Regions from separate parts of the Brumicola blandensis genome, predicted to be linked through region 2. Evidence: predicted binding sites of a transcription regulator. Region 2 holds the regulator's gene; each other region holds the start of a gene.
What was found. Region 2 encodes sigma-54, which starts transcription at its own class of promoters, with help from an activator protein. Its sites were predicted from a motif close to GTTGGCACGNNNNTNGNNT; they were not measured.
Positions count from the first base shown of each region.

Region 1: RM544_RS06975 (S8 family peptidase) is a predicted target of sigma-54. The motif match lies at 1,855-1,873, and genes of this name have one in related genera.
Region 3: RM544_RS09195 (DUF3192 domain-containing protein) is a predicted target of sigma-54. The motif match lies at 1,295-1,313, and genes of this name have one in related genera.

Region 1 covers NZ_JAVRIE010000002.1:387,847-391,131, reverse strand. The annotation lists gene RM544_RS06975 (S8 family peptidase) at 1-1,813, opposite strand, end outside; gene RM544_RS06970 (hypothetical protein) at 2,087-2,878, shown strand; gene RM544_RS06965 (alpha/beta hydrolase family protein) at 2,873-3,285, opposite strand, start outside.
Region 2 covers NZ_JAVRIE010000007.1:239,744-243,028, reverse strand. The annotation lists gene ptsN (PTS IIA-like nitrogen regulatory protein PtsN) at 1-161, opposite strand, end outside; gene hpf (ribosome hibernation promoting factor) at 178-465, opposite strand; gene RM544_RS16290 (RNA polymerase factor sigma-54) at 490-1,977, opposite strand; gene lptB (LPS export ABC transporter ATP-binding protein) at 2,040-2,765, opposite strand; gene lptA (lipopolysaccharide transport periplasmic protein LptA) at 2,765-3,285, opposite strand, start outside.
Region 3 covers NZ_JAVRIE010000003.1:155,639-158,923, forward strand. The annotation lists gene queF (NADPH-dependent 7-cyano-7-deazaguanine reductase QueF) at 1-60, opposite strand, end outside; gene syd (SecY-interacting protein) at 232-825, shown strand; gene RM544_RS09190 (hypothetical protein) at 782-1,138, opposite strand; gene RM544_RS09195 (DUF3192 domain-containing protein) at 1,386-1,754, shown strand; gene RM544_RS09200 (GNAT family N-acetyltransferase) at 1,997-2,641, shown strand; gene RM544_RS09205 (tectonin domain-containing protein) at 3,190-3,285, opposite strand, start outside.

The sequences.
Region 1 (3,285 bases), on a different contig from region 2:
TCGCAAGGTCTGATGGAGTCACTACCGAATCAGCAACTTCAGAGAATAGGTCACGGTTATTCCAAGCTTCCGCAAACATACCTGAATCACCCCACTGATGTCCTTCAGCAAAGATACCTGAGTCGCCCCATTGATGTCCTTCAGCGAAGATACCTGAGTCGCCCCACTGATGACCTTCTGCTAAGATACCTGAATCGCCCCATTGATGACCTTCAGAGAAAATACCTGAGTCGCCCCATTGATGACCTTCTGCAAAAATACCAGAGTCGCCCCATTGATGACCTTCAGCCAACATACTAGAGTCTCCCCATTGATGACCTTCAGTAACTAATTTGTCGCCGACTAAGATAGCAAATTCACCACCTGTGGTTTTTGTTACGGGGCCCATAAAGTGCGCAGTACCGGCTAAATCAGCTTGGATATCTAAACCACGGTTTGCACAACCTGTTTTGTTACTCGCAACAGCGGCGTAAGCATTGACCATACCGTGGCCTTGCTCGAACGGTGAAAACTTCATTTTACCAGACTCGTCATGCGCCATCTTTGCGCTTGCCATGATGCGACACTTAACGTCATCTGGTGACAAGTAGGGATTGTATTGAAGCATTAATGCTGCAATACCAGAAACCACTGCTGACGCTTGTGAGGTTCCAGAAACTTCTTGGTAACCCAGGCCTGTCTCACTTTCGAAGAACTGACCGAAGGCATATCGGTTATCTACTTTAGCGGCAATGTGACCACCATAAGCAACAACCTCTGGCTTTACAAAACCTTCAACGGTAGGACCTGTTGAAGAGAACGTAGTTACACGGTCATCAGAATAATCAAATGGTGTGTAGCTATCTGTAATCGCGCCAACCGTAATGATGTATGGGTTATTACCAGGAACGGTAATACTCATATCTTCGTGACCACTGTTACCAGCAGAGGTAACCACTACAATACCGGCTTCCCAAAGCTTCATGATCGCTTGGTTTATTGGGTCGTCCCAATAGTTAGATTGGACATCAGCGCCCAATGATAAATTTAAAACGCGAATTCGATAGGTTTCACGATTGTGATAAATCCAGTTCAAACCGTCTAACACTTTTGAGTAGCTACTTTGACCATTCTTATCGAATGCTTTCACTGATAAAAGGTAAACGTCTGGTGCAATACCGTTAAACTTACCGTTGTCAGCTTTCAGGCTACTAGCGATAATGCCAGACACATGTGAACCGTGACCGTTTTTATCATCGTTCAACCACCAAGTACGACGGCTTTTAATTGCATCGTATTTAGCAGGAACACGCCAGTAACCTTCAGAATCGACCAATAGGTTGAAACCGTGTTGGCCAGCCATGATAGTACCACTGTCTAGTACAGCAACGGTTACACCCAAACCTGTGATACCGAGCTCGTGCAATTGGTCAGCACCAGTCTGTGTTGAAATGTAGTTATCAATGATGAACTTTTTGTTCTGGCCGTTACCCGCACTCATTGTAGCTACCGAGCGATCATCTTGAATTCTTACATCGTCGAGCTGTGCAATCACTTCTGCTTGTGACGGAGTTAGCACTGCGCTAACTGCATTGATGATTGGAAACTCTCTTGAAATACTCCCACCAACACTTGTTACCGCTGTTTTTAATGTCTCTGAACCTTTACCTTGGACGATGTATGATTTAGGCTGTTCTTTAGCCTTCTTTACCGCACCGTTGCCAGCGTCAGTCGATAAAAAATCACCGTATCCATTCGTTGCGACAGCGCCGGCGAAACCGACTACTGCAACAGAGGCGAACATCATCGTCTTTAAAGTGTTGCTGATAGACATGTGTAACTCCAAATAAAAATATACTTTCTCTGTCGCCGATAATGCACAGTGTATGCCAACTTTCAAAAAATCGTATCCCACTGTTTTTATTGGACTATTTATTTGGAAGGTATGTAAATTTTAATTTCGAATAACAATATGACTTAATTTATGAACTAAATTATGGTTTAGTCATTTATAGAGTCATTTTTTAAGTCGCAGCTTAGGCTTGCAAAAAGTTAGATGGTTATCTATGCGGTTGTTGATTACAATGCTCAAATAATAGGAGTGTTTATGAACAAATTGCTTGTCGTATTAATTGTAGTTGTGGCGCTTGTTGCCGCTTACGCGGTATTTAGTATCAACGAAGAGCCTCTTGCTGACACTGGCAGTGAATTTACTGAGATACCAAAACAGCAAGCTAACAAACGTAGTATCGACCAAGAAATTAAAAACTTTAACCAAGAGAAGGAGAATGTCGTTGATGAAGAGCCTACTGTGCTTTCTGTGAGCGACGATCTGTCCGATCTGCCTGCCAAGTTTGTGCTTAGTGGCATTGTGTATAGTCAGAGTGTTGCTGAAAGCTTTACTGCTCTGTTAGTTGACCAAGCTGCCGGTGAGTACTTTGTTGACGAAAACATTAACAACTTAGATGTATATGTTAAACGCATCAATAAAGCGTCAATTATTTTAGAGTTTGAGTCGAGAGACTATGAGCTCTTCTTGGGCGAGACAAACAGCTTAATTGAAGAGCAGACTCAACAACGATTCAACGAGATGACGGCGAAAGAAATAGGTTCAAGACCAAGACAGTTAGAACACATCGTGAAAACACTTCCTAACTTGTTTAATGATGGGGGTAAAGTCATTATTCCTGGTATGAACCCAGACCTCTATTCTAAAGTACGTTTTCAAGAGGGTGACGTACTCTTAGAGGTAAATGGTTTCGAAATAGATGACGATAAACAATTAAGTGACCTTCAAAAGGAAATACGCTCTGCTCAAACACTTACTTTTAAGGTAAACAGAGCGGGTAGATTGATTACGCTTTATCTCGACATACCGCATGAGGCTCTAAAACTATAAGTTTTCCTTTAGAAACGCAGCAACGGTTTCGTACCATTCTGCTCTATTTTCTTCATCATAAAAGCCATGACTTTCGGTACCCTTTACAAACCACTCAAATGGTTTTCCCTGTTCAATTAGCTTATCTCTGAGTAACTCCGCATGAATAAAGGGTGTTCGTCTGTCTTTTTTACCATGGCCGATCAGTATGGGTGCGGCTATTCGGGAAATGTAATTAATAGGCGAAAACGTCTTCAAAATGTCTGGGTCATCACCTAAGTATTCCAACAAGCGAGTTTTTCCGTAGAGCATGTCTGGAATGTCCCCCTCTTCGAACATCAGCGTTAAATCGTAAACCCCAGCATTCGCCACGACACAGTCGAATAATTCAGGTGCCATGGTCGCTGCCATAACCGCAGAATAGCCAC
Region 2 (3,285 bases):
ATTTTTTCTCGGCTCACTATACTCGCGAGTATATCGCCAAGTGCTAATGATGGGTTTTCTCTGGCCGCAATCTCGCTGATGACTTCGAAAATTCTTTTTTTACTGTGACAATCGACCGCACATTCAGTGCGGTCTAAAGAAATGATATCAGATATGATCATATTAACTCTTAAGCAACTAGTGTCGCTTTAGTTTTTCCTTGTGTTTAATAACCTGTCTGTCTAGTTTATCGATAAGGCCATCAATGGCTGCATACATGTCATTATGCTCGGCATTTGCGTGAACAACGTCACCCTTTAAATGCACAGTAGCTTCTGCTTTTTGGCTCAGCTTTTCGACGTTTAACACCACGTGTACGTTGCTGATATGGTCGAAGTGTCGTTCTAACTTCTCAAACTTAGTATCGACATATGCTCTGAGTGAATCTGTAATATCTACGTGGTGACCTGTTAGATTAATTTGCATAATGTTACGTCCTCTAATGTCGTCTTATAAAAGACTTTTTCTTTGGTTCGACGGGGGAATCGAGAGAGACTCTCGATATTTCGCAATTGTCCGCCGTGCAACTTGAATACCTTGATCAGCTAACAATTGCGCAATCTTGCTATCACTTAATGGCTTGCTAGGTAACTCTGCAGCCACTAACTTCTTAATTAATGCTCTTATCGCAGTAGATGAACACTCTCCTCCAGACTCAGTAGAAACATGGCTAGAGAAAAAGTACTTTAACTCATAAATGCCACGTGGCGTGTGCATATACTTTTGTGTGGTAACTCGAGATATAGTCGATTCGTGCATATCCACCATTTCAGCTACGTCATTTAGTACCATCGGTTTCATCATTTCTGGGCCGTGTTCAAAAAAGCCCATTTGTTGCTGCACAATACAATGAGACACCTTTAGGAGTGTTTCGTTGCGGCTTTCTAAACTTTTGATAAACCATTTCGCCTCTTGTAAATGAGACTTAATAAATTGGGAATCGTTCGAATTTTTTGTACTTTTACTTAAGGCCGCATACTCTTGATTAACCACTAATGGCGGCAGTGAATCATTATTTAATTCAACAACCCAGCGACCGTTTTTCTTGAGCACAGTGACATCTGGAATGACATATTCCGGCTCTTTGGTTGCTATCTCACTCCCAGGACGGGGATTGAGTGTTTGTAGCAGACGCATCACTTCACGCAGTTGGTCTTCTTTCAACTTCGTTTTACGCATTAAAGTGCGGTAGTCTTTACTACTTAGTAAATCACTGTGTTCGCTTAGCAAATGTTTAGTTTCAGCGACCCAAGGTGTGTCGGGAGCAAACTGATTGAGTTGCACCAGCAAGCATTCTTGAGGTGAGCGGGACCCAGAGCCAATAGGGTCAAACATTTGAATGCGTTTTAAAACACATTCCACTTCATCAAGCTCAATCTCTTCGTTTTGTAAGCTATCCAAAATGTCTTCGCAACTGACGGTTAAATAGCCTGATTCGTCGATACTGTCGATAATTGCGATAGCGATAGAACGGTCAATATCAGAGAAGGGCGTTAATTCCATCTGCCAGATTAAGTGGTCTTGGATATTTTCTGAGGTCTCACCTTGAAAGACGTAGTCGTCGTCGGGGCTTGAGCCACCTGTCATCGTTGCTGGTGCAGAAGACGAACTGAGGTATTCTTCCCATGAACTGTCGATCGGTAAATCATCAGTGAGTTGATTGTTTTCTAAGGCGTCATGACTATCGATGTTGTCAGAATTTGCCGAATTGAGGTCGCTAGAATCAGCTTGCTCTCTATCGTTTGCACTATTCTCTTCTGACTGCTTGTCATTATTGTGTTCACTTTCATCAATTTCCAATAAGGGATTTGAGTCAAGCGCTTCTTGGATTTCTTGTTGCAGGTCTAGCGTAGATAACTGTAATAGCTTGATCGCCTGCTGCAACTGAGGCGTCATCGTAAGTTGTTGACTGAATTTTAACTGCAATGAAGGCTTCATTGATGCCCTTGACCTAATGTTAACGGCGAGACGTGCCGAATTCTAAACATGATACGGAATACCTATAAGACAAATTGTTCACCGAGATAAACATCTCGCACTTTTTGGTTACTGAGAACTTCCTCAGCACTGCCTGAGGCGATTAGTTCGCCATGACTTACTATATACGCTTGTTCACAAACATCGAGGGTTTCTCGAACATTGTGGTCAGTTATTAATACACCAATATCACGTTCTTTTAATTGTTGTATTATCTTCTTTATATCATTAACAGAAATTGGGTCAACACCGGCGAAGGGTTCATCGAGCAAAATAAATTTAGGATTTGCTGCTAAAGCTCGCGCGATCTCGACTCTACGCCGCTCCCCGCCTGACAAACTCATCCCAAGATTGTTTCGAATATGATTCACATTAAATTCATCCATTAAATCATCGGCTTGTTGCTCGCGCTGGTCTTTTGTGAGTTCTTTTCTCGTTTGCAAAATAGCCATTAGATTTTCATATACCGTTAGTTTCCGGAAAATCGAAGCTTCTTGCGGTAAATAACCGATACCGTGTCTTGCTCTCTCATGCATGGGCTGAATTGATAAATCTAGCTGATCAATGAAAATTTCACCTTTATCGATAGGTACGAGCCCAACGATCATGTAAAAAGTAGTGGTTTTACCGGCGCCATTGGGGCCTAACAAGCCAACGATTTGGCCTGTGGATACCTCAATACTGACGTCTCTAACGACTTGCCTAGCTTTGTATGACTTGGCGAGATGATTGGCAACGAGTTTACTCACTATTGATCGTCCTCTTGCTTCTTATCTGCGTCTTCTGCTTTATTTTTCAAGGTGTCTTTGGTTTTCTGAATCGTATCTGGACTGAAAATTGTCACGGTAGGCGTGTTACTTTTCTCATTTGTGTTGGCCAGCACCTGTTCTTTTTGCATATCAAAAATAATTGAATCACCTTCAATCGTAAAGGCATTCTGCAGAAGTTGTGCATTGCCTTTCAAAGAAATGGTGCGGTCAGCTTTAATGTATTTGATTTCATTCGCACGGGCTTCGACCATGCTGCCGTCGGCCAATTGTTGGATATAAGAAGCAGGTTTGCCGGTGGCAATAAAAATTTCACGCCCAGCCCCATTGGTGCCTATCACTTCCATTTTATCGGCGCTAATTTTTAAGCTACCTTGAGTAATCTTGACGTTACCCTCGTAAAACAGCACTTTCTCTTTACTATCGGCAAAGGTATTTTCAGACTCAAGTCTAATGGGTTGCTCAAAATCACTCTTTTGAATGATTTCCTGCGCTGTGCTCG
Region 3 (3,285 bases), on a different contig from region 2:
TAAGCTATTATCATATTCTTGTGAGTATGATACTGATTTCCCCAGTGTTAGGTGGTCCAAAGATGTCTCCTATTGGCAGCTTAATTTTATGAGTGTTGTGTACTTAAAATCCGATTCGCTCTGTCTGACAAAAGGTAAATTAGCTTTGTATGACAATATTGTCGGTGTACTTAAGATTACGTGTAATTTATCATAAATGCTCAATATCATTAACTATGGCAACAAAAAACGATGTCTACGAATTCTGCTGATGCACTCATTTCTTCGCTTGAACAATTTCATACTGCTTATATCGACCTAATAGGCAATGGCGATAGTCTAATGATGACAGAGTTTGACAGTGATTGGTTATCTCCTTGTATACAACTCAGTGAAGAATCATTAGCAACAATGGCAGATGGTTCAGAAGTGCCTTGGAAACCGGTGAAAAGAGATGCGAATTTGAATTTAGATAACCTCGCCAGTGCCCTTGAGATAGACATCGATCCTCAACTGTCTGCTCTTTTTTGTAGCTACTTTAGCCACGATTTGCCAGCGAGGGCACAGCGTGGTGATTTAGATATTATTCAAGTTTGGAATGAAGATGACTTTGAACGCTTGCAAAAGAATCTGATTGCCCATGTGTTGATGAAAAGAAGACTCAAGCAAGACGACACTTTGTTCTTTGCCACTACTGATCAGGAAGAATTCATTATTAGCCTAGACGTAAAAACGGGAAATGTCATGCTAGAGCAGGTGGGCAAAGTACCACAAGAAGTATTGGCACCAGACATTGCTACCTTTATTTCTGGCCTAACACCGCGACCTGTTGTTGCAAGTCTGTAACTTGGTCTTGCAATGTTTCAATTGTTTCGTTTCCTTGCTCAACTTGCGTCGCGAGCTGTTTAACTAACAGCTCAAGCGTTTTTAACCTCTCTGCGGTATCTTTATTAGATGATTGCCCACCTTTGATTTCATTGGTGATCATGACTTTTTTTAGCGAATCTTTGTTTTCTTTCCAGTAACTTAAGCCTTTGATTATCAATGGGATAGGTAGGGGAGTTGTTGATTTGGCTTTTATCATACCGACACTCGGTTGCTTTCCTTTTTCACTAAGTTCGATGCAGATATTAACGACCATTTGTATATCAGAATTCATTCTTTGTTTTCCCGGGCGAATAAGCCTTGAATATCATTAAGGAAATAAACCAATCTGTTAGCGAGTTTGACGAATATTTAGGGTAATTAAAAGAGTTTGTTCAGGCTGAATTCATAAAATTTAGCGTAAGCTATTGATGATGTTGGCGATTTACTTGTTGGTCCAATATTTGTTTAAGAGAATTCTATAAAACTAATTAACGTTCAAAATTGAACGTTTTACAAAACAAACTCAAAAGGATGAAAAAATGAAAGCACTTCTTCTTTCAAGCATTATGGCTAGCTCTTTACTTCTTGGCGGATGCGTAATTTCGATAGGCGATGATGAGGGGGGTTATTCTTATGGTTCAAGCTGGGAAAAGCGTGAAGCAAAGAACCGCAACTACATCTCTGAACTAGACTTAGGCGTGTCTAAAGAGCGTATCATTGACACCTTAGGTGCAGCAGACTTTACAGAACTGACCACTAGCAATGGTGAGAAAGTACAAGTTTTATACTATCGAACTCAACGTATACATGATGACAGTATGACCACGAAAGACGAATGTACACCGCTTGTTTTTATTAACGGTGAACTTGTTGGATTTGGTGAATCAGTCGTCCAAAAATACATTTAGGTCCTCGGACCCTTTCCCGCATGATGGCCAATTGGTCATCACACCATGGCTTTGTACATGCAATGCCGATAGAGCGTTTCGCTCTTTTGCCCTCAGCTTCCCTTGCTTGAGGGCTTTTTTCTTTGATGTAGATCGTTTTGCATTCACTTTCTCATCGTATTGTTAAATAAATGTTAGCGTAATTCCCAAAATGTTTTATTGTATAAGTGTCAGCAGACCGAAACGATATAAAGGAATGAAGTATGACAACTGCCGCTTACAAGCCCGAAATAGATGAAATCAGAGCATGTTACCTAGGCGCCGACGACCTAAAAGTAGCTGCGTCGATTCTATACAATGCTTATTTTGACGATCCTCTCTTTAATGACATTTTTGAAGTTGAGAGAGAAGGTTATGAGAATCGCTTACGCTCAGCCATACGCGAAGAGCTGAATGCTTTTTGGGATGGTAAGCAGCCTATGATTGGTTTGTTTGAACATGGGCGTCTGCTAGCGGTTGCATGCTTAATCAGTCCGGATGCTGCTTTTGGTGCAGGTCGTTATTGGCACTGGCGTTTGAAGATGCTACTCACTGCCGGCTTCCTTGGCACCAAGCAAATGATTTCAAAAGAAGAAAAAGTACGGGAATGCATCCCTGCGAAAGATTACCACATGCTTTCGTTTATTGGTGTTCACCCAGATCATCAAGACATTGGTCTTGGGCATATCTTGATGCGCGGGATTGTTGGTTTGCTTCAAGAAGACAATAAAACAGAAGGCGTTGGCGTATTTGTGACCCTACCTAAATGTCTTTCGTTCTTCGTTGATGGCCAGTTTGAGTTAGTAAAAGAACTAGAAGTGGGCGATATCACTGGCAAAGTGATGTTCCGTAAAAAACTTAAGGGATAAAAGGTGATACTGCTTGTACGACATTTCTTACAAGCGTGTGAGCGAAAGTGCTTTTGTACTACATTCTTTTTCTGCAGCCGAAAAATTAACGCATATAAAACATGGGGTTAAATTTGTCAGTATAAAAAATAAACGACCGGAAATGTAAATATTTTATTTCATCGATAGTAAAAGAAATCCCCCTTGCTAATATAAACCCACCTCAAGGAGACGAGTTCAGGAAGAAATCGTCAAGGTAATGGAAGGTTTCAGGAAGAAACTCTCAGGATAGGGAAGACAAAGGACAACTTCAGGACGAAGATTTTACGTAGGAAGGACTTACGTAACAAACGGATATCATGGAAAAAGGAACCTACACAAGGAGTGTAGCCTGCTTAGGATGAGTGGGAAAAAATGGAAAGGGGTGTAAAGGATTTTATCTGGATGATGTTTTAGCAACGGAACGCTGAGAAGGAAGCTCGAAATTCTTGGAAAAAGGTGAAAACCGGATGTTTTCACCTTTTTTTATGCCTGTAACAAATAGTTTGTTACTTTGGCTTTCAATATACTTAATTTTTAGGTGTGATCCGAAAATTATTTTGTAAGCTGTTTTTACCTTCTATTTCAACGCGAATCTCTTTGGCGTTGGGTCTAATCACGTCGTA